One region of the Streptomyces sp. NPDC047971 genome, then DNA from elsewhere that is predicted to be linked to it. Evidence: riboswitches for the same ligand, from Rfam matches in the RefSeq annotation. Region 1 holds a riboswitch; each other region holds the start of a gene.
What was found. A riboswitch is a leader RNA that binds a small molecule or an ion and turns the genes downstream of it on or off. The one in region 1 is predicted to bind cobalamin.

Region 1 (5,097 bases):
GCCGAGGTGTACGACGTCCATCTGGCCGAGGCCGAGGAGACCATCGAGACCTCCCTCGCCACGCCGCGCGAGGCCGGCCTGCTCGGTACGGACGTCGGCCTGCCGATGCTGATGCTCTCCCGCCACTCGCTGGACGCGCAGGGCGAGCCGGTCGAGTGGGTCCGCTCGGTCTACCGAGGCGACCGGTACAAGTTCGTGGCGAGGCTCCAGCGCCCCAACGGCTGACCGTATCGCGCCGTTTCGGCGTGAACCGATGCCCCGGCACATCCGTGAGGAGTGTCGGGGCATCGCCGTCTCCACAGGGCCGCACAGATCGACACCCGTCCGTTATTCGGACGGGGGTTCCATGGAACGAAACAGTCCCCTAGATTTCACGCGCGTTACGCAGGTGATCCATGCGATCCATGGAGTTCAGCGAGGGGACGGAGTCGCCGTATGTCTGAAGTGACACAAGGGAAACAACCGACCGTCACACCGGTCCGCGTGGTGGTCGCGCTCTGTCTGATCGCGCCATTCGTGGCGATGCTCTGGGTGAGTTCGTACGCGAAGGTCGAACCGACGTTCGTCGGCATCCCGTTCTTCTACTGGTACCAGATGGCCTGGGTCGTGATCTCGACCCTGCTGACCATGGTCGCCTACAAGCTGTGGCAGCGTGACCAGCGCGCCCGCAAGGAAGGTGCGTCGAAGTGAAGGACGGCGTGAACGGCGTCGCACTCGCCGTCTTCATCTTCTTCTTCCTGGCCGTCACGGTCATGGGATTCCTCGCCTCGCGCTGGCGCAAGGCCGAGAACGAGAACAGCCTCGACGAGTGGGGCCTGGGCGGCAGATCGTTCGGCACCTGGGTGACCTGGTTCCTGCTCGGCGGCGACCTCTACACCGCGTACACCTTCGTCGCCGTCCCGGCGGCCATCTACGCGGCGGGCGCGGCCGGCTTCTTCGCCGTGCCGTACACGATCCTCGTCTACCCGCTGATCTTCACCTTCCTGCCCCGGCTCTGGTCGGTGTCGCACAAGCACGGATACGTCACCACCTCCGACTTCGTGCGCGGCCGCTTCGGCTCCAAGGGCCTGTCGCTCGCGGTCGCCCTCACCGGCATCCTCGCCACCATGCCGTACATCGCGCTCCAGCTGGTCGGCATCCAGGCCGTCCTGGACGTGATGGGCGTGGGCGGCGGTGAGAACACGCACTGGTTCATCAAGGACCTGCCGCTGCTCATCGCCTTCGGCGTCCTCGCGGCGTACACCTACTCCTCGGGTCTGCGCGCCCCCGCGCTGATCGCCTTCGTCAAGGACACCCTGATCTACATCGTCATCGCGGTGGCGATCATCTACATCCCGATCAAGCTGGGCGGCTTCGACGAGATCTTCGCCAAGGCCGGCGAGGCGTACGCGACGATCAACCCGGCGACCGACAAGCCGCGCGGCGCGCTGGTGCCGGGCGAGATGGGCCAGTGGGGCTACGCGACGCTCGCGCTCGGCTCGGCGCTCGCGCTCTTCATGTACCCGCACTCGATCACGGCGACGCTCTCCTCGCGCAGCCGTGACGTGATCCGCCGCAACACCACGATCCTGCCGCTCTACTCGCTGATGTTGGGCCTGCTGGCACTGCTCGGCTTCATGGCGATCGCCGCCGGCGTGAAGGTGACGAACGGCCAGCTCGCGATCCCGCAGCTGTTCGAGAACATGTTCCCGGACTGGTTCGCGGGCGTGGCCTTCGCCGCCATCGGCATCGGCGCCCTGGTGCCCGCCGCGATCATGTCGATCGCCGCCGCCAACCTCTTCACCCGCAACATCTACAAGGACTTCCTGAAGCCGGACGCCACGCCGGAGCAGGAGACCAAGGTGTCCAAGCTGGTGTCGCTGCTGGTCAAGGTCGGCGCGCTGGCCTTCGTCCTCACCATGGACAAGACGGTCGCGATCAACTTCCAGCTGCTCGGCGGCATCTGGATCCTGCAGACCCTCCCGGCCCTGGTCGGCGGTCTGTTCACCCGCTGGTTCCACCGCTGGGCGCTGCTCGCCGGCTGGGCCGTCGGCATGGTCTACGGCACGGCGGCGGCGTACGGCGTGGCCAGCCCGACCCAGAAGCACTTCGGCGGCTCGTCCGCGGAGATCCCGGGCATCGGCGAGATCGGCTACATCGGCCTCACCGCCTTCGTGATCAACGTGATCGTCACCGTCGTCCTGACCTTCGTCCTGAAGGCCGTCAAGGCCCCCGAGGGCGTCGACGAGACCTCTCCGTCGGACTACACGGCGGACGCGGGCGACGCGGGCGTCAAGGCGCTGCCCAAGGTCGGCGCCGGTCACTGACCTTCACGTACGGCGAAGGGCCCGGGGTCTCCGCGAGGGAATCCCGGGCCCTTCGCCGTGCCCCCGAGGCAGACTGCCCTCCATGGACTTCACCATCAGGGCGGTACGGCCCGAGGAGTACGAGGCCCTCGGCGACATCACCGCGCGCGCCTTCCTCGACGAGGGGCACCTCGACTTCGGCGAGGACGACCCCTATCTCCGCCTGCTGCGGGACGTGGCCCGACGGGACGCCGAGGCGGAGGTGCTGGTGGCGGTGGACCGCGCCGGCACGGTCCTCGGCGGCGTGACCTTCGCCGCCGGCGGCGGGGAGTGGGCGGACATCGCGGTCGAGGGAGAGGCCGAGTTCCGGATGCTCGCCGTGGCGAAGGACGCCCGGGGCCGGGGTGTCGGCGAGGCACTCGTACGGTTCTGTGTGGAGCGGGCCCGGGAGACCCCTGGATGCCGGCGGCTGGTGCTCTCCACCCAGTCCACCATGGCCTCCGCGCACCGGATCTACGAGCGGACGGGCTTCGTCCGGACCCCGGAACGGGACTGGAGGCCGCTGGCCGACATGGATCCCCTGTACACCTACAGCCTGGAGCTCTGAACCGCCAACGACACAACATGTGGGGGGTGCTTCGAGGAGCGCCCCCCACATGTATGCTCTTGCTCGTTGTCCTCGCAGGGGAATCCGGTGCAAATCCGGAACTGTCCCGCAACGGTGTGGTTTCTGTGTGCTTGCACGCCGACCGAGTCCGAAGACCTGCGGACAGCGCACCCGGTCCAGCCGTTCCGGGTGCCACAGATGTCCGGGCCTCGCGGAGTGGGCCGCGGCGCGGCGCTGCCCTGCGTACGGGCGCGCCCTCGCCCGCCTTCCCCCGCCGGCCCCGAGCCGAGCGAGGGAGAGCCCCCACGTGACCATCGCGCCCGCCGATCCGGCCGCAGCGATCGAGAGCGACGGACCCGGGACCGTACTCCTGCGGACCCTGACCGACCTCACCGCCGATCTCCCCGACACCGACCCCGGCAAGGTCGCCGCCGCCGCGCTGCGCGGCCGCAACGCCGGTTCGGACGAGGCCGAACTGCGCGAGCTGGCCACGGAGGCGGCCGCCGGTCTGATCGCCGAGGACCCGGCCTACTCCCGGCTCGCCGCCCGGCTCCTGACCATCACGATCGCCGACGAGGCGGCCGGGCAGGGCGCGTACTCCTTCTCCGCCTCGGTCGCCGTCGGGCACCACGAGGGCCTGATCGCCGACCGCACCGCGGAGTTCGTCCGGCTGCACGCCGAGCGGCTCGACGCGCTGATCGACGGGGACGCGGACGACCGCTTCGGCTACTTCGGTCTGCGCACCCTCTTCTCCCGCTACCTGCTGCGCCACCCGATCACCCGCAAGGTGATCGAGACCCCGCAGCACTTCATGCTGCGCGTCGCCTGCGGTCTGGCCGCGGACGACTCCACCCGCGCGCTGGACGAGGTCGCGGCGCTGTACGGGCTGATGAGCCGGCTCGACTACCTGCCCTCCTCCCCCACGCTCTTCAACTCCGGCACCCGCCACCCGCAGATGTCCTCCTGCTACCTGCTGGACTCCCCGCTCGACGAGCTGGACTCGATCTACGACCGCTACCACCAGGTCGCACGGCTGTCGAAGCACGCCGGCGGCATCGGCCTCTCGTACTCCCGCATCCGCGCCCGCGGTTCGCTGATCCGCGGCACCAACGGGCACTCCAACGGCATCGTGCCGTTCCTCAAGACGCTCGACGCCTCCGTCGCCGCCGTGAACCAGGGCGGCCGGCGCAAGGGCGCGGCCGCGGTCTACCTGGAGACCTGGCACGCGGACATCGAGGAGTTCCTGGAGCTGCGCGACAACACCGGTGAGGACGCCCGGCGTACGCACAACCTGAACCTCGCGCACTGGATCCCGGACGAGTTCATGCGCCGGGTCAACGCGGACGCCGACTGGTCGCTGTTCTCCCCGGCCGACGTGCCCGAGCTCGTCGACCTGTGGGGCGAGGAGTTCGACGCCGCCTACCGGGCCGCCGAGGCGAAGGGCCTGGCCCGCAAGACCATGCCGGCCCGTGACCTGTACGGCCGGATGATGCGGACCCTGGCCCAGACCGGCAACGGCTGGATGACCTTCAAGGACGCCTCGAACCGTACGGCCAACCAGACCGCCGAGAAGGGCCACACGGTCCACTCCTCCAACCTCTGCACGGAGATCCTGGAGGTCACGGACGACGGCGAGACGGCGGTCTGCAACCTGGGCTCGGTCAACCTCGGTGCCTTCGTCCTGAACGGCGACATCGACTGGGACCGGCTCGACGCCACCGTCCGCACCGCCGTCACGTTCCTCGACCGGGTCGTGGACATCAACTTCTACCCGACCGAGCAGGCCGGCAACTCCAACGCCCGCTGGCGTCCGGTGGGCCTGGGCGCGATGGGTCTCCAGGACGTCTTCTTCCAGCTGAAGCTGCCCTTCGACTCCCCCGAGGCGCGCGCGCTGTCCACCCGTATCGCCGAGCGGATCATGCTCGCCGCGTACGAGGCGTCCGCCGACCTCGCCGAGCGCAACGGCCCGGTGCCCGCCTGGGAGAAGACCCGCACGGCCCGCGGCGTCCTGCACCCCGACCACTACGACGTCGAGCTCAACTGGCCCGAGCGCTGGGCCGCGCTGCGCGAGCGGATCGCCGCCGTCGGCATGCGCAACAGCCTGCTGCTCGCCATCGCTCCGACGGCGACCATCGCCTCGATCGCGGGCGTCTACGAGTGCATCGAGCCGCAGGTCTCCAACCTGTTCAAGCGCGAGACGCTCTC
Region 2 (5,097 bases), on a different contig from region 1:
GACGCGACCAGCGGTCCCTGGCCGCCGCCGTGGCGCTGGACACCTCGACGATGGCGGACGTGGCCCGGCGACTGGAGAACCGGCGTCTCATCACACGCCGCACCGCGGCCGACGACGGCCGCCGCAAACTGCTCCACCTCACGGAAGAGGGCGAGCAGCTGCTCCGCGCGGCCGACCACCGCGCACGGGCGCTGGACCGGCGCCTGATGGAGCCGTTCGGCGACACCGCACACCAGACCCTTCTGCACACGCTCACGTCCCTCGCCGACCACTGGGTGGGACTGGCCGACGCCGCAACCGGAGGACAGAACCCATGACGGACCATCACATCGGCATGATCGTGCCCAGCTCCAACCTGACCATGGAGACCGAACTGCCGCGGATGCTCAGCGCCCGCGAGGCCGTCGAGCCCGACGACCGCTTCGTGTTCCACAGCAGCCGGATGCGCATGAAGCACGTCACCCCCGAGGAACTGCGCGGGATGAACGCGCAGACCCAGCGCGCCGCACGCGAACTGGCCGACGCCCGGCCGGACGTCGTGGCCACCGCCTGCCTGGTCGCCATCATGGCGCAGGGACCCGGCCACCACTGCGTGGCGGAGGAAGAGATCACCACCGTGCTGCGCGGCGAAGGCGCGGACGCCCCGGTGGTCTCCAGCGCCGGCGCCCTGCTCAGCGGCATCGGCGCCCTCGGCGCCCGGCGCGTCGCCCTCATCACGCCGTACATGAAGCCGCTCACGGCGCAGGTCGTCGACTACATCGAGGACGCCGGCATCGAGGTGGTCGACTCCCTCAGCCTCGAAGTGCCCGACAATCTGGCGGTCGCCCGGCTCGACCCGGCCGATCTGCGCCGGCACTGGCGGCGCCTCGACCTGAGCCGGGCCGACGCCCTCGTGCTGTCGGCCTGCGTGCAGATGCCGTCCCTCGCGTCGATCCAGCCGGTCGAGGACGAGGCGGGGCTCCCCGTCCTGTCGGCGGCCACGGCGACGGCCTTCCGCATCCTGACGGAGCTCGGCCTGCCTCCCGTCGTACCGAACGCCGGAAGTCTGCTCGCCGGGCGGGTCCCGGCGGCCCGGTCGTGAGCCGAGGGGCGGACGGACCGGCGGGGACGAGAGGATCCGGCTCGTGCGTGACGTGATGGAACCCCTGCTGTCCTGGTGGACCGAGGGCAGGGCGGCGGCGGTGGCCACGGTCGTGGCCACCCACGCCTCCGCGCCCCGGCGCCCCGGTGCCGCGATGCTGGTGGGACCCGCGGGCGAGGCGGTCGGCAGCGTCTCCGGCGGCTGCGTCGAGGGCGCCGTCTACGAGTTGGGCCGGGAGGCGCTCGCCGGGGCGCCGCCGGTGCTCCAGCGGTACGGAGTCTCCGACGGTGGCGCCTTCGAGGTCGGGCTGACCTGTGGCGGCACCCTCGATGTCTTCGTGGAGAAGGTCGACCGCCGGAGCTTCCCGCAGTTGGCCGAGGTGGCCGAGACGGTACGGGCCGGACGGCCGGTCGCGGTGGCCACCGTGATCGCCGGGCCGCCGGAACGCCTCGGCCGCCGCCTGGTCCTCCTGCCGGACCGGGTGGCGGGCTCCACCGGCTCGGAGCGGCTGGACCGTCTCGTACGCCAGGACGCCCGAGCGCTGCTGGAGGCCGGCCGCTCGTCCGTGCTCCGCTACGACGCGCGGGGAGCCTGTCGGGACGGAGACCCGGACGCGGCCGGCGCGGGGATCCGGGTCTTCGTCGAGTCCTTCGCGCCGCCGCCCCGGATGATCGTGTTCGGCGCCGTCGACTTCGCGGCGGCCCTCGCACGGACGGGATCGCTCCTCGGTCACCGGGTCACCGTGTGCGACGCGCGTCCCGTCTTCGCCACCGCTGCGCGGTTCCCCGGCGCGTGGGAGGTGGTCGTCGAGTGGCCGCACCGGTACCTCCGCGCGGAGGCGGAGGCCGGGCGGATCGACGGGCGGACCGCGCTCTGTGTGCTGACCCACGACCACAAGTTCGACGTCCCCCTGCTGGAGGTGGCGCTGCGCCTGCCCGACGTCGGCTACATCGGGGCGATGGGCTCCCGCCGCACCCACCTGGACCGATGGGACCGGCTGACGGCGGCGGGGCTGACCGAGGCCGAACTGAAGCGGCTGTGCAGCCCGATCGGCCTGGACCTCGGAGCCCAGACCCCGGAGGAGACCGCCGTGTCCATCGTGGCCGAGATCATCGCGACGAAGGGAGGCGGCAGCGGACTCCCGCTGACCGACCGGCCGGGCGCGATCCATCCCGATCAGGGACTCTGACCGCGCCCGGCCGCCCCGTCCGCGACGACCACCGGGCCCGCCCGCGACAACCACGGCGCCCGCCCGCGACGACCACCGTGCTCGGCCGTCACCCGCTCTCGCTCGGCGTCGGCCGTGCGTGCTTAAGTAGGCCCATGGCCGACCAGACCCCGCCCGCCGAGACCACCCCGGAGATCCCCGCCGCCCTGACAGCCGCGCCCGGCTATCAGGTCCGCCGCCTCTACCAGGCGTACCTCGCGGTGTGGGCGCGGGAGGTGGACCCGGTGCTGACGGGGCCCCAGTTCGCGGTGCTGCAGACCGTGGAAGCCAATCCCGGCCGTGACCAGCGTTCCATGGCCGCCGCCGTCTCCCTGGACACCTCCACCATGGCCGATGTGGCCCGCAGACTGGAGAACCGCGGCCTGCTCGCCCGCCACACCGCGGCCTCCGACGGCCGTCGCAAGCTGCTGTACCTCACGGACGCCGGCCGCGAGACCCTGCGCGAGGCCAACGACCGGACCCGGTCGCTCGACAAGATCCTCCTGGAGTCCTTCGGCGAGGGGGAGCGCGCACCGCTCGTCGCCACGCTCCAGGCGCTCGCCGACCACTGGGAGGGGCTGGCGGAGGGCTCGTGACCCACGCCGGCGGGCGATGACGGTGTGATCGCGCCACGCCGCGGGGGAGGGGTGGACTTACTAGGACGTCCAACTATATGTTCGTGACAAGCCCGCGGTGCAGGGAAGCCGGTGTGAATCCGGCGCGGTCCCGCCACTGTGACCGGGGAGCGTGCTCTTCAGCAGGTCAGGCCACTGACGGAAACCATCCGTCGGGAAGGCCGGAGAGCGTGCGCTGATCCGGGAGCCAGGATACCGGCCGTGGGGTGTTCCGTGTTGTCCACGAGGATGGAGCAGACACGCATGGCACCGGTACGTGACCACGACCCTGGTGATCCGGCGGAGTACCCGAACCCCGAGGCCCTGTCCCCGCGTTCGTGACTCGACGAGGGCGCCCTCGCCCTCCCCTGTCTCGCGGAAGGACCCGCGTGCGCGCACCCCGATCGGTGCCGTCCTCGCGGCCCTGGCCGCGCCTTCCTCGGATCCGTACCTGACGAGAGCAGGCTTCGATGGTCCGCGAACTCACCCATTTCATCGGCGGAAAGCACACCCCCGGCACGTCCGGTCTCTTCGCCGACGTGTACGACCCCAACACCGGCGCCGTCCAGGCCAGGGTGCCCCTGGCCGGGCGCGCCGACACCGAGGCGGCGATCGCCGACGCGGAGGAGGCCCAGCGCGAATGGGGCCGGTGGAACCCGCAGCGACGCGCCCGCGTCCTGCTGCGGTTCCTCCAACTCGTCGAGGGCGAAAGGGAATCACTCGCCCGACTGCTCTCCGCCGAGCACGGAAAGACCGTCGCCGACGCCCACGGCGATCTGCAACGCGGCCTGGAGGTCGTGGAGTTCGCCGCCGGGATCCCGCACCTTCTCAAGGGCGAGTTCACCGACAACGCCGGCGCCGGCATCGACGTGCACTCGCTCCGCAGCCCGCTGGGCGTCGTCGCCGGGATCACCCCCTTCAACTTCCCGGCGATGATCCCGCTGTGGAAGGCAGCGCCGGCCCTGGCCTGCGGAAACGCGTTCATCCTCAAGCCCTCCGAGCGTGACCCCTCCGTACCGCTGCGGCTCGCCGAGCTGTTCCTGGAGGCCGGACTGCCGCCCGGTGTGCTGAACGTGGTCAACGGCGGCAAGGAGGCCGTCGACACCCTCCTCGAAGACCCCCGCGTCCAGGCCCTCGGCTTCGTCGGCTCCACCCCGATCGCGGCGCACATCTACGCCACCGCGGCCGCGAACGGCAAGCGCGCCCAGTGCTTCGGCGGTGCCAAGAACCACATGATCGTGATGCCGGACGCCGACCTCGACCAGGCCGCCGACGCGCTGATCGGCGCCGGCTACGGCTCCGCGGGAGAGCGCTGCATGGCGATCTCCGTCGCCGTTCCCGTCGGTGAGGAGACCGCCGACAAGCTGGTGGCGAAGCTGAAGGAGCGCATCGCCTCCCTGCGTATCGGCACCTCCGACGACCCGGACGCCGACTTCGGTCCCCTCGTCAGCCGGGACGCCCTGGACCGGGTCGATCGCTACGTCGGCATCGGCGTCGACGAGGGAGCGGAACTCGTCGTCGACGGGCGGGGGTTCACCCTTCCCGGGCACGAGAACGGCTTCTTCGCGGGAGCCTCGCTCTTCGACCGCGTCACCCCGGCCATGCGGATCTACCAGGAGGAGATCTTCGGCCCGGTGCTGTGCGTCGCACGGGCCGCCGACTACGAGGAGGCCCTGCGGCTGCCGAGTGAGCACCCGTACGGGAACGGCGTGGCCGTCTTCACCCGCGACGGGGACACCGCCCGCGACTTCACCCGCCGCGTCAGCGCCGGCATGGTCGGCGTCAACGTCCCCATTCCGGTGCCCGTGGCCTACCACACCTTCGGCGGCTGGAAGCGGTCCGGATTCGGCGACCTGAACCAGCACGGGCCGGACGCCATTCGCTTCTACACCCGCACCAAGACCGTCACCTCGCGCTGGCCCTCCGGGGTCAAGGAAGGCGCGAGCTTCACCATCCCGACGATGGGATGAGCGCGATGACCACACTCACCGAGGACCAGCTCGCTCTCGCCGACGTCACCCTGGACTTCGCGCAGGAGCAGCTCGCCCCGCACGCCGTGGCCTGGGACCAGGACAAACACTTCCCCGTCGACGTCCTCCGCAGAGCCGCCTCGCTCGGCCTCGGCGGCGTCTACGTCGGGGAGGAGCACGGAGGCTCAGGACTCACCCGCGCCGACGGCGTCCTCGTCTTCGAGA
Region 3 (5,097 bases), on a different contig from region 1:
GTGGGCCACTCGCCGTTGTCGGAGCGGTAGCGCTCCAGGAGCGAGTCGGCGAGCGCCTGGCCGGTCTCCCACGCCAGACGGGAGGGGACGGCCTTCGGGTCGACGGAGTAGAAGTTCCGGCCGGTCGGCAGCACGTTCACCAGACCGCGCAGCGGCGAACCGGACGGGCCGGCCGGCACGAAGCCGCCGTTCAACGCGTGTACGGCGTGCGCGAGTTCGTCGGTCGTCGCCGACAGCCGCGGCACGACCTGCTCGCAGGCGAAGCGGAGCACGGCCCGGACGTCGTCCCCGTACGCGTCGGCGACCTCGGCGACCGCGTCCACGGACCAGTCCGCCGCCTCCATCGCCTCGACCAGCTCCCGCGCGGTCGCCTCCGCCTGGTCGGCGGTGGTCCGGGTCGCGGCCGACTCGTCCAGGCCCAGGGCCTCGCGCAGACCCGGCAGGGCCTGCGTACCGCCCCAGATCTGCCGGGCGCGCAGGATCGACAGCACGAGGTTCACCCGCGCCTCGCCCACCGGCGCCCCGCCGAGCACGTGGAGACCGTCCCTGATCTGCGCGTCCTTGACCTCGCACAGCCAGCCGTCGACATGCAGCAGGAAGTCGTCGAAGCCGTCGTCCTCCGGGCGGTCCTCCATCCCCAGGTCGTGGTCGAGCTTCGCCGCCTGGATCAGCGTCCAGATCTGCGCGCGGATCGCGGGCAGCTTGGACGGGTCCATGGAGGAGATCTGCGCGTACTCGTCGAGCAGCTGCTCCAGGCGCGCGATGTCGCCGTACGAGTCGGCGCGCGCCATCGGCGGCACCAGGTGGTCGACGAGCGTGGCGTGCACACGGCGCTTGGCCTGCGTGCCCTCGCCCGGGTCGTTGACCAGGAACGGGTAGACCAGCGGGATGTCGCCCAGCGCGGCGTCCGGGCCGCAGGCGGCCGACAGGCCCGCGTTCTTGCCGGGCAGCCACTCCAGGTTGCCGTGCTTGCCCAGGTGGACCATCGCGTCCGCGCCGAAGCCGCCGTCCTCGGCGCGCGCCGCGATCCAGCGGTAGGCGGCCAGGTAGTGGTGGGACGGCGGGAGATCAGGGTCGTGGTAGATCGCGATCGGGTTCTCGCCGAAGCCGCGCGGCGGCTGGATCAGGATCAGCAGGTTCCCGCGCCGCAGCGCGGCGAGGACGATGTCGCCCTCCGGATTGCGGGACCGGTCGAGGAACATCTCGCCGGGCGCCGGACCCCAGTGCTCCTCGACCTCCTCGCGCAGCTCGGCCGGGAGCTGCGCGTACCAGCGCTTGTAGTCGGCCGCCGGGATGCGGACCGGGTTCTTCGCCAGCTGCTCCTCGGTCAGCCAGTCCTGGTCGTGCCCGCCGGCCTCGATCAGGGCGTAGATCAGCTCGTCGCCGTCGCCGGAGACCAGGCCCGGAATGTCCTCGACCGGACCGAAGTCGTATCCCTCCTCCCGCAGTCGGCGCAGCAGCGCGACGGCGGAGGCGGGGGTGTCCAGACCGACCGCGTTGCCGATCCGGGAGTGCTTGGTCGGGTACGCGGACAGGACCAGGGCGAGCTTCTTCTCGGCGTTCGGGATGTGGCGGAGCCGGGCGTGACGGACCGCGATCCCGGCGACGCGGGCGGCCCGTTCGGCGTCGGCGACGTACGCGGGCAAACCGTCCTCGTCGATCTCCTTGAACGAGAACGGAACGGTGATGAGCCGGCCGTCGAACTCGGGGACGGCGACCTGGCTCGCCGCGTCCAGCGGGGAGAGACCCTCGTCGTTCTCCTCCCAGGCCGCGCGCGAACCGGTCAGGCAGAGCGCCTGGAGGATCGGCACGTCGAGCGCGGCCAGCGCGCCCGCGTCCCATGCCTCCTCGTCGCCGCCGGCCTGCGCCTCGGCGGGCTTGGTGCCGCCCGCCGCGAGGACGGTGGTGACGACCGCGTCGGCGGTGCGGAGCCGGTCGAGCAGCTCCGGCTCGGGGGCCCGCAGCGAGGCCACGTACAGCGGGAGGGGCCGGGCGCCGGCGTCCTCGATCGCCCCGCACAGCGCGTCCACGAAGCCGGTGTTCCCGCTCATGTGGTGGGCGCGGTAATAGAGCACGGCGACGGTGGGGCCGGTGGACGTGCGCGCGGTGCGCTCCAGCGGGCCCCAGGTCGGGGCGGCCGCCGGGGACTCGAAGCCGTGACCGGTGAGCAGAACGGTGTCGGAGAGGAAGCGGGCCAGCTGCTCCAGGTTCGCGGGGCCGCCGTGCGCCAGGTAGGCGTGCGCCTCGGTGGCGACACCGACGGGGACGGTGGACGCCTCCATCAGCTGGGCGTCGGGGGCCTGTTCGCCGCTGAGGACGACCATCGGCTTCCCGGCGGCGCGCACCGCGTCGAGGCCGTCCTCCCAGGAACGGAGGCCGCCGAGGAGGCGGACGACGACGAGCTCGGCCTCGGCCAGGAGGCCGGTCAGGTCGGCGAGGGGGAGACGGGCGGGGTTGGCGAAGCGGTACTCCACCGGGCCGCCGGCCGCGCGGGCGCTGAGCAGGTCGGTGTCGGAGTGCGACAGCAGCAGGAGCATGGCGAGCGCAGGCCTTCCTCGGGGTTGTCCGCGCCCCGGGTGGTCGTATGGACGGCGGGAGTTCCTGACTCACCGGTCCCGGGGTCGTGCTCGCGCACGTCCGGGCCGGCTCACAGTGGCGGGACCGCGCCGGATTCTCACCGGGCTTCCTCCCCGGGGTCCTGGGACCCCATGCCGTCTGCATAGTAGATCGTGCGGTCGACGGGCCGGTGCGGGTGGCGGAGTCGGCCGGATCACACCGCGGGCGGGACCGTCGTCGCGACGCCGCGACGACGGGCGAGGACCGGACGGTGCGCGGGAGGCGCCCCGGGCGGCGGGACCGAGGCGCTCCGGGCGACGGTGGCCCGGCGGCCCGGCCGGATCGCGGCCGGTGGGGGGATCCTCATGGCCGGATCGCGGCCGGTGAGGGCTTCCTCGTGGCCGGATCACACCCGGTGGCCGCCCGGTGGCCCGTCGGTATGCTCGCCGCCATGCCGCCCACCCCGCCCCCGACGCCCGACCCGGGCGAACCTCGCATACGGGACCGTGGCGACGCGTGCCCCGGGGCGCTGCGCCTGCACTCCGCCGACGACGGCCGCCTCGCCCGACTCCGCCTGCCCGGAGGTTGTTTGACCCCTCGTCAGGTCGAGATCCTGGCCGGCGCGGCGGAGACCCTGGGCGACGGGCGACTCAGCATCACCTCCCGCGGCAACGCCGAGCTGCGCGGCCTCGCCGACGACTGCGGGGCGCGGCTCGCGGCGCTCCTCGCCGAGGCGGGCCTGCTGCCCTCCCCCACCCACGAACGCGTCCGCAACATCGTCGCCTCCCCGGCCTCGGGTCTCGACGGACTCGGCGCCGCCGACGTGCAGTTGTGGGCCCGCGAACTGGACGCCCACCTGCGCTCCGCGCCCTGGGCGGCGGCGCTCTCCGGCCGGTTCCTCTTCGTCCTCGACGACGGGCGGGGTGACGTCGCCGGGCTCGGCGGCGATGTGACCTTGGTCGCACTGGGCCGGGGCGAGGCGCGGCTGCACGTCGGCGGGCGAGCCGTCCGGCTCGCCGGCTCCGACGCGCCCAGCGCCGCCCTGGCGGCGGCGGGCGGCTTCCTGACCGCGGCGCGGAAGGCCGGAACCGGCGCCTGGCGCGTCAGGGAACTCCCGGAGGAGTACCCGGTCGACCTGGCGGAGTCGGGGGTGCGAGGCGAGCCCGTACCCGCGCCGGAACTCCCCCAGGGACCTCCCCCGTCTCCCGGCGTCCTCGGGCCCGCCGCCCTCTCCGTGCTCGCCCCGCTCGGACGGCTCACCGCCGCCCAGCTGCGGGCGCTGCTCCCGGCCGACGAGGTGCGGCTCACGCCCTGGCGCGGGGTCGTCGTGGCCGGGGCCGGCGCCGACCGGCTGCCCGCCCTCGACGCGGCCGGACTCGTCACCCGCCCCGACTCCCCCTGGGCGGGCGTCACCGCCTGCACCGGACGGCCCGGCTGCGCCAAGTCGCTCGCCGACGTCCGCGCGGACGCGGCCCCCGGCCCCGCGCACCGCCCCACCGGCCGCACCCTCCTGCCCGTGCACTTCTCCGGGTGCGAGCGCCGCTGCGGACACCCTCACGGCGCCTGGACCGACGTCCTCGCCACCACCGGCGGCGACTACCTCGTGGACGGCGTCGCCACCCCCCGTACCTCCCTGCCCGAAGCAGTCGCAACGGCCCGCACAACGAGATGAGCGAGAACGACACGATGTTCGCCTACGAGAAGGACGGCGCGGAGATCTACCGCCAGTCCTTTGCCACGATCCGCGCCGAGGCGGACCTCGCGGACCTGCCCGCAGACGTCGCCACCGTCGCGGTCCGCATGATCCACGCCTGCGGCATGACCGACCTCGTCCGCGACCTCGCCTACTCGCCGCAGGTCGTCTCCCGCGCCCGCGCGGCCCTGCGCGCCGGCGCCCCCATCCTCTGCGACGCGCAGATGGTGGCCAGCGGAGTGACCCGCAAGCGGCTGCCCGCCGACAACGACGTGGTCTGCACCCTCTCCGACCCCGCCGTGCCCGCCCTCGCCGCCGAACTCGGCACCACCCGCAGCGCCGCCGCCCTCGAACTCTGGCGCGACCGCCTCGAAGGCTCCGTCGTCGCCATCGGCAACGCGCCCACCGCCCTCTTCCACCTCCTGGAGATGGTCGCGAAGGGCGCGCCCCGCCCGGCCGCCGTCCTCGGCATACCGGTCGGCTTCATCGGCGCCGCCGAGTCCAAGGACGCCCTCGCCGCCCAGACCCTGGGCCTCGACTACCTCGTCGTACGGGGCCGGCGCGGCGGCAGCGCGATGACCGCCGCCGCGATCAACGCCATCGCGACGGAAGCGGAGATCCAGGCATGAGCGCGCAGACGACCGGCAGCGGGACCACGGGCGACGGCGGCGACGTGACCGCGCCCGGCAAGCTGTACGGAGTCGGCCTCGGCCCCGGCGACCCCGACCTGATGACCGTCGCCGCCGTGAAGGCCATCGCGTCCGCCGACGTCGTCGCGTACCACTCCGCCCGCCACGGCCGCTCCATCGCCCGCTCCATCGCCGCCGGACACCTCCGCGAGGACCACA
Region 4 (5,097 bases), on a different contig from region 1:
CGCCCGCCCGCCCCCCCGCGGCTCCGGCCCCCCAACCACGGGGCGTCAGCCCTCGTCGGCCGGCAGCTCCGCCCTGACCTCGCGGGCGGCCGCGACCAGGTTCTCCAGGGAGGCACGGGTCTCGGGCCAGCCGCGGGTCTTCAGTCCGCAGTCGGGGTTGACCCAGAGGCGTTCGGCGGGGATCGCCTCAAGTCCCTTGCGCAGCAGGGAGGCCGCCTCCTCGGTGCCCGGGACGCGCGGGGAGTGGATGTCCCAGACGCCCGGGCCGGCCTCGCGGGGGTAGCCGTGGGCGGCCAGTTCGCCGGCGACCTGCATGTGGGAGCGGGCGGCCTCCAGGCTGATGACGTCGGCGTCGAGGTCGTCGATCGCCTGGACGATGTCGCCGAACTCCGCGTAGCACATGTGCGTGTGGATCTGGGTGTCCGGACGGACGCCGCCGGTCGTGAGACGGAACGATTCCGTCGCCCAGGCCAGATAGGCGGCGTGGTCGGCGGCGCGCAGCGGCAGAGTCTCGCGCAGGGCCGGCTCGTCGACCTGGATGACCGAGGTCCCCGCTGCCTCCAGGTCGTTCACCTCGTCACGCAGGGCCAGCGCCACCTGCCGCGCCGTCTCGCCCAGCGGCTGGTCGTCCCGTACGAAGGACCAGGCCAGCATCGTGACGGGACCGGTGAGCATGCCCTTGACCGGCTTCGAGGTCTGCGACTGGGCGTATGTCGTCCAGCGCACCGTCATCGGCTCAGGACGGGAGATGTCGCCGGCGAGGACGGGCGGCCGCACGTATCGGGTTCCGTACGACTGCACCCAGCCGTGCCGCGTGGCGACATAACCGGTCAGCTGCTCGGCGAAGTACTGCACCATGTCGTTGCGTTCGGGTTCGCCGTGCACCAGCACGTCGATCCCCGTCTTCTCCTGGAAGGAGAGGACCTCGCGGATCTCGTCCTTGATCCGCTCCTCGTAACCGGCGGCGTCGATCCGGCCGGCCCGCAGATCGGCCCGGGCCGCGCGGAGCTCGTCGGTCTGCGGGAACGAGCCGATGGTGGTGGTCGGCAGCACCGGCAGGCCCAGGTGCGCGCGCTGGGCGGCGGCCCGCTCGGTGTACGGCTGGGAGCGCCGGCCGTCCGCGTCGGTGACGGCGGCGGTCCGGGCGCGCACGGCGGGATCGCGGGTGAGGGCGGACCCGGAGCGGGAGGCGAGGTCGGCGCGGTTGGCGGCCAGCTCGGCGGTGATCGCGTCGGTGCCCTCGGCGAGACCGCGCGCGAGGGTGGCGACCTCGGTGGTCTTCTGGCGGGCGAAGGCGAGCCAGCGGCGGATCCGCGGGTCGATGTCGTGCTCGGCCGTCGCGTCCAGCGGGACGTGCAGCAGGGAGCAGGACGCGGCGACATCGACCCGGTCGGCGAGGCCGAGCAGGGTGCCGAGGGTGGCCAGCGACCTCTGCAGGTCGTTGATCCAGATGTTGCGGCCGTCGACCACCCCGGCGACCAGCCGCTTGGCGCGCAGGCCGCCGACCGCGGCGAGATCCGTGAGGTTCGCCGCGGCGGAGCCGGTGAAGTCGAGGGCGAGGCCCTCCACCGGGGCGGCGGCGAGCACCTGGAGCGCGTCGCCGAGGCGGTCGAAGTAGGAGGCGACGAGCAGCTTGGGCCGGTCGGTGGCGGTTCCCAGATCCCGGTAGGCGCGGGCGGCGGCGTTCAACTCGGCCGGGGTGCGGTCCTGGACGAGCGCGGGCTCGTCCAGCTGCACCCACTCGGCACCGGCCGCGCGGAGATCGGCGAGCACCTCCGCGTACACCGGGAGCAGCCGGTCGAGCAGGGTCAGCGGCTCGAAGTCGGGGGCCACACCGGGGGCGGGCTTGGCGAGCAGCAGGTAGGTGAGGGGGCCGACGAGCACGGGCCGCGCGGCCAGGCCCAGCCCGAGGGCCTCCTTCAGCTCGGCCACCTGCTTGGCGGAGTCGGCGGCGAAGACGGTGTCGGGTCCGAGCTCGGGGACCAGGTGGTGGTAGTTGGTGTCGAACCACTTGGTCATCTCCAGCGGCGCCACGTCCCGGGTGCCGCGGGCCATCGCGAAGTACCCGTCGAGCGCGTCCGCCTCGACGGCGGCGCGGTGGCGTGCGGGGACGGCGCCGACCATGACACTGGTGTCCAGGACGTGGTCGTAGTACGAGAAGTCGCCGGTCGGCACCTCGTGGATGCCGGCGTCGGCCAACTGCCGCCAGTTCGCACGGCGGAGGCCGGCCGCCGTCCGACGGAGGTCGTCGGCGGTGACGCCGCCCTTCCAGTAGCCCTCGACGGCCTTCTTCAGGTCGCGGCTCCGCCCCTGGCGGGGGTAGCCGTACACGGTGGCTCGTGCTGCCGCGGCTGCGGGCTTCGCTGTCACGGTCTCTCCTTCGCGAGATGTGTCCGGAAACATCCCCGGAGACGGGACGCGGACGCGAAGGAACGACAGAACGCGCGGGCCACGCCGCGGGAGAACTCCGCACGTGCCGCTCGCCATGTCCTCCCCCTGGACTATGTCCGGGGGACTCCCAACCCGCCCACGAGGTCACCGGGATGTCCGCGCGCGGAATCGTCCGCGTGCGGGCAACGGGCAGGTCTTCGGACTCGCGAGCACGCCCACCGGATCGAACCGGCGGACACCTACTGGCCGTCGCTTCCCAGGACCTCGCGGTCCCAGTGCGTATGACGGCGGTCGTTCCCGCTCACCGCTGCGGGGCAGTCCCGGATTCCCACCGGGTTCCCTCTTACGACGCATCCCGCCTGGCGGACGGGGCGAACCAGCTGCCCCGCCAGACTAGGGGGCGCGACCGCTCAGCGGCGAGCGGAGTCCACCATCCGGATACGGAATCAGGACAACGCGGTGCCCGCGCGGAGCCCCGCGTCATGTCCTGGGCGTTCCGACGCGGAGCCGGTTGCCGTCCGGGTCCCGCAGCTCGATCTCGCGCGCCCAGGGAGCCTCCTCCACCCGCGCCCCGAACTCGGCGGCCACGGCGTCGACATCACGCACACGGAGGTAGACCAGGGTGTCGGGGCGGGCGTCGCCCCGGTGCTCCGACAGGAACAGGCGGACCTCGCCCCGGGCCACCTCCACGAACGCGGGAAACCCGGGCTCGAAGCGGTGGACCCACTGCTGGGTGAAATCGAGCCGCTCGTACCAGGCGACGGCCGCCGCCGCGTCGCTGACCCGGAGGACCGGGATGACTGCCTCGTCCATGCGACGCATCGTCGCAGACACCTCTGACATCCGCCCGGCACCCCGCACGGGGTGCCGGATCCGCGCGCTCCGCGCGGCGGAGCCGGACCGCGCCCGACGCCGAGCGCGGTCCGGCCGGGAGTCAGCGGCCGCGGCGGCGCAGCTCCGGTTCCGTGAGGGACGGCGGGACGTAGCCCGCGTCGCGTGCGGAGAGGGTGGTGCCCGGGGGCACGATCTTGTCGATCCGGTCGAGGACGTCCTGGCTCAACCGGACCGTGTCCGCCCCGAGCTGGCTCTCCAACTGCTCGAACGTACGCGGGCCGATGATCGCGGAGGTGACCGCCGGGTGTTCGAGGACGAAGGCCAGGGCGAGCTGGATCAGCGTCAGCCCGGCCTCCTCCGCGAGCTGCGCGAGAGCCTCCGCCGCGTCGAGCTTGGCCGCGTTCTCGGGGGACGCGATGTCGAAGCGCTCGGCCTGGCGGTCGGCACGGCTGGAGCGGGGCTGCTCCGCCCCCTTGCGGTAGCGGCCGGAGAGCCAGCCGCCGGCCAGCGGACTCCAGGCGAGCACCCCCAGTCCGTACCGCTGGGCGACCGGCAGCACCTCGCGCTCGACGCCCCGGGCGAGCAGCGAGTACGGCGGCTGCTCCGCGACCACCCGCTCCCGCCCCCGCCGCTCGGCGATCCACTGGCCCTCGACGATCGCGGAGGGCTCGAACGTCGACGTCCCGATGTAGCGGATCTTCCCCTGACGCACCAGATCCGTCAGGGCGCCGAGCGTCTCGTCGAAGTCGGTGTCCGGCTCCGGCCGGTGGACCTGGTAGAGGTCGATCCAGTCGGTGCCCAGGCGCCGCAGGCTGTTCTCGACCTCCCGGACGATCCAACGGCGGGAGTTGCCCCGCTCGTTGACGTCCTCCCCGAGGCTGCCGTGGAACTTGGTGGCGAGCACCACGTCGTCCCGGCGCCCGCCGGCCAGGGCCTTGCCGACGATCGTCTCCGACTCGCCCGCCGAGTAGACGTCCGCCGTGTCGACGACGTTGATGCCCGCGTCGAGGGCCCGCCGGATGACACGTACGGAGTCCTCGTGGTCGCGGTTGCCCCTCGCCCCGAACATCATCGTCCCCAGGCAGAGCGGGCTCACCTTCACTCCCGTACGGCCCAGACCGCGGTACTGCGTCATCGTGCACTCTCCTGCATCAGGTGATCGGTGGGATGTGGATCGGTGGGGACGGCGTGCGCCGAGCCGTCCCGGAAGGCGTCCCAGAGTCCGCGGTAGGGACCGTCCGCCACGAGGAGTTCCTCGTGCGTGCCCGCCTCGACGACCCTTCCGCCGTCGAGGACCACGACACGGTCGGCGCGCGCGGCGGTGGTGAGCCGGTGCGCCACGACGACCGTCGTACGGCGACGGGTCAGGGCGGCCGTCGCGGCGGTCACCCGCCGCTCGGTCGCCAGGTCGAGCGAGGCCGTCGCCTCGTCGAGCAACAGCACGTCGGGATCGACGAGTTCGGCCCGTGCCAGCGCGATGAGCTGACGCTGGCCCGCGGACAGGTTCCGCCCCCGTTCGCCGACCTGCTGCAGATAGCCGCGGGGCAGCGCCGCGACCATCTCGTGCGCGCCGACGGCCCGCGCGGCGGCCTCGACCTCGGCGTCCGAGGCGTCCGGACGCCCGTACGCGATGGCGTCACGCACGGTTCCGCTGAAGAGGTGGGGCTCCTGGGGAACCACGCCGAGCCGGCGCCGGTACTCCGTCAGATCGAGTTCCCGAAGGTCCCTCCCGTCCACGCGGACGTGGCCGGCGGAAGGGTCGTAGAAGCGGGCGAGGAGCTTCACGACGGTGGACTTCCCCGCTCCCGTCGTGCCCACGAGCGCGACGGTCTCTCCCGGAGCGACCCGCAGCCGCAGGTCGGTCAGCACCTC

Region 2: another riboswitch for cobalamin. It lies ahead of AB0D99_RS03435 (CoA-acylating methylmalonate-semialdehyde dehydrogenase); the one in region 1 lies ahead of AB0D99_RS28770 (ribonucleoside-diphosphate reductase subunit alpha).
Region 3: another riboswitch for cobalamin. It lies ahead of cobN (cobaltochelatase subunit CobN); the one in region 1 lies ahead of AB0D99_RS28770 (ribonucleoside-diphosphate reductase subunit alpha).
Region 4: another riboswitch for cobalamin. It lies ahead of metE (5-methyltetrahydropteroyltriglutamate--homocysteine S-methyltransferase); the one in region 1 lies ahead of AB0D99_RS28770 (ribonucleoside-diphosphate reductase subunit alpha).

The regions. Positions count from the first base shown of each region.
Region 1 covers NZ_JBEZNW010000039.1:29,854-34,950, forward strand. The annotation lists gene AB0D99_RS28750 (GntR family transcriptional regulator) at 1-225, shown strand, start outside; gene AB0D99_RS28755 (DUF3311 domain-containing protein) at 436-690, shown strand; gene mctP (monocarboxylate uptake permease MctP) at 687-2,306, shown strand; gene AB0D99_RS28765 (N-acetyltransferase) at 2,389-2,892, shown strand; cobalamin riboswitch at 2,939-3,071, shown strand; gene AB0D99_RS28770 (ribonucleoside-diphosphate reductase subunit alpha) at 3,200-5,097, shown strand, end outside.
Region 2 covers NZ_JBEZNW010000002.1:196,601-201,697, reverse strand. The annotation lists gene AB0D99_RS03455 (MarR family winged helix-turn-helix transcriptional regulator) at 1-317, shown strand, start outside; gene AB0D99_RS03450 (aspartate/glutamate racemase family protein) at 314-1,081, shown strand; gene AB0D99_RS03445 (XdhC/CoxI family protein) at 1,125-2,270, shown strand; gene AB0D99_RS03440 (MarR family winged helix-turn-helix transcriptional regulator) at 2,405-2,884, shown strand; cobalamin riboswitch at 2,963-3,142, shown strand; gene AB0D99_RS03435 (CoA-acylating methylmalonate-semialdehyde dehydrogenase) at 3,373-4,872, shown strand; gene AB0D99_RS03430 (acyl-CoA dehydrogenase family protein) at 4,869-5,097, shown strand, end outside.
Region 3 covers NZ_JBEZNW010000010.1:156,600-161,696, reverse strand. The annotation lists gene cobN (cobaltochelatase subunit CobN) at 1-2,537, opposite strand, end outside; cobalamin riboswitch at 2,573-2,731, opposite strand; gene AB0D99_RS13155 (cobalamin biosynthesis protein CobG) at 2,996-4,228, shown strand; gene AB0D99_RS13150 (precorrin-8X methylmutase) at 4,243-4,878, shown strand; gene AB0D99_RS13145 (precorrin-2 C(20)-methyltransferase) at 4,875-5,097, shown strand, end outside.
Region 4 covers NZ_JBEZNW010000007.1:9-5,105, forward strand. The annotation lists gene metE (5-methyltetrahydropteroyltriglutamate--homocysteine S-methyltransferase) at 46-2,370, opposite strand; cobalamin riboswitch at 2,583-2,737, opposite strand; gene AB0D99_RS09215 (glyoxalase superfamily protein) at 2,872-3,204, opposite strand; gene AB0D99_RS09220 (aldo/keto reductase) at 3,326-4,360, opposite strand; gene AB0D99_RS09225 (ABC transporter ATP-binding protein) at 4,357-5,097, opposite strand, start outside.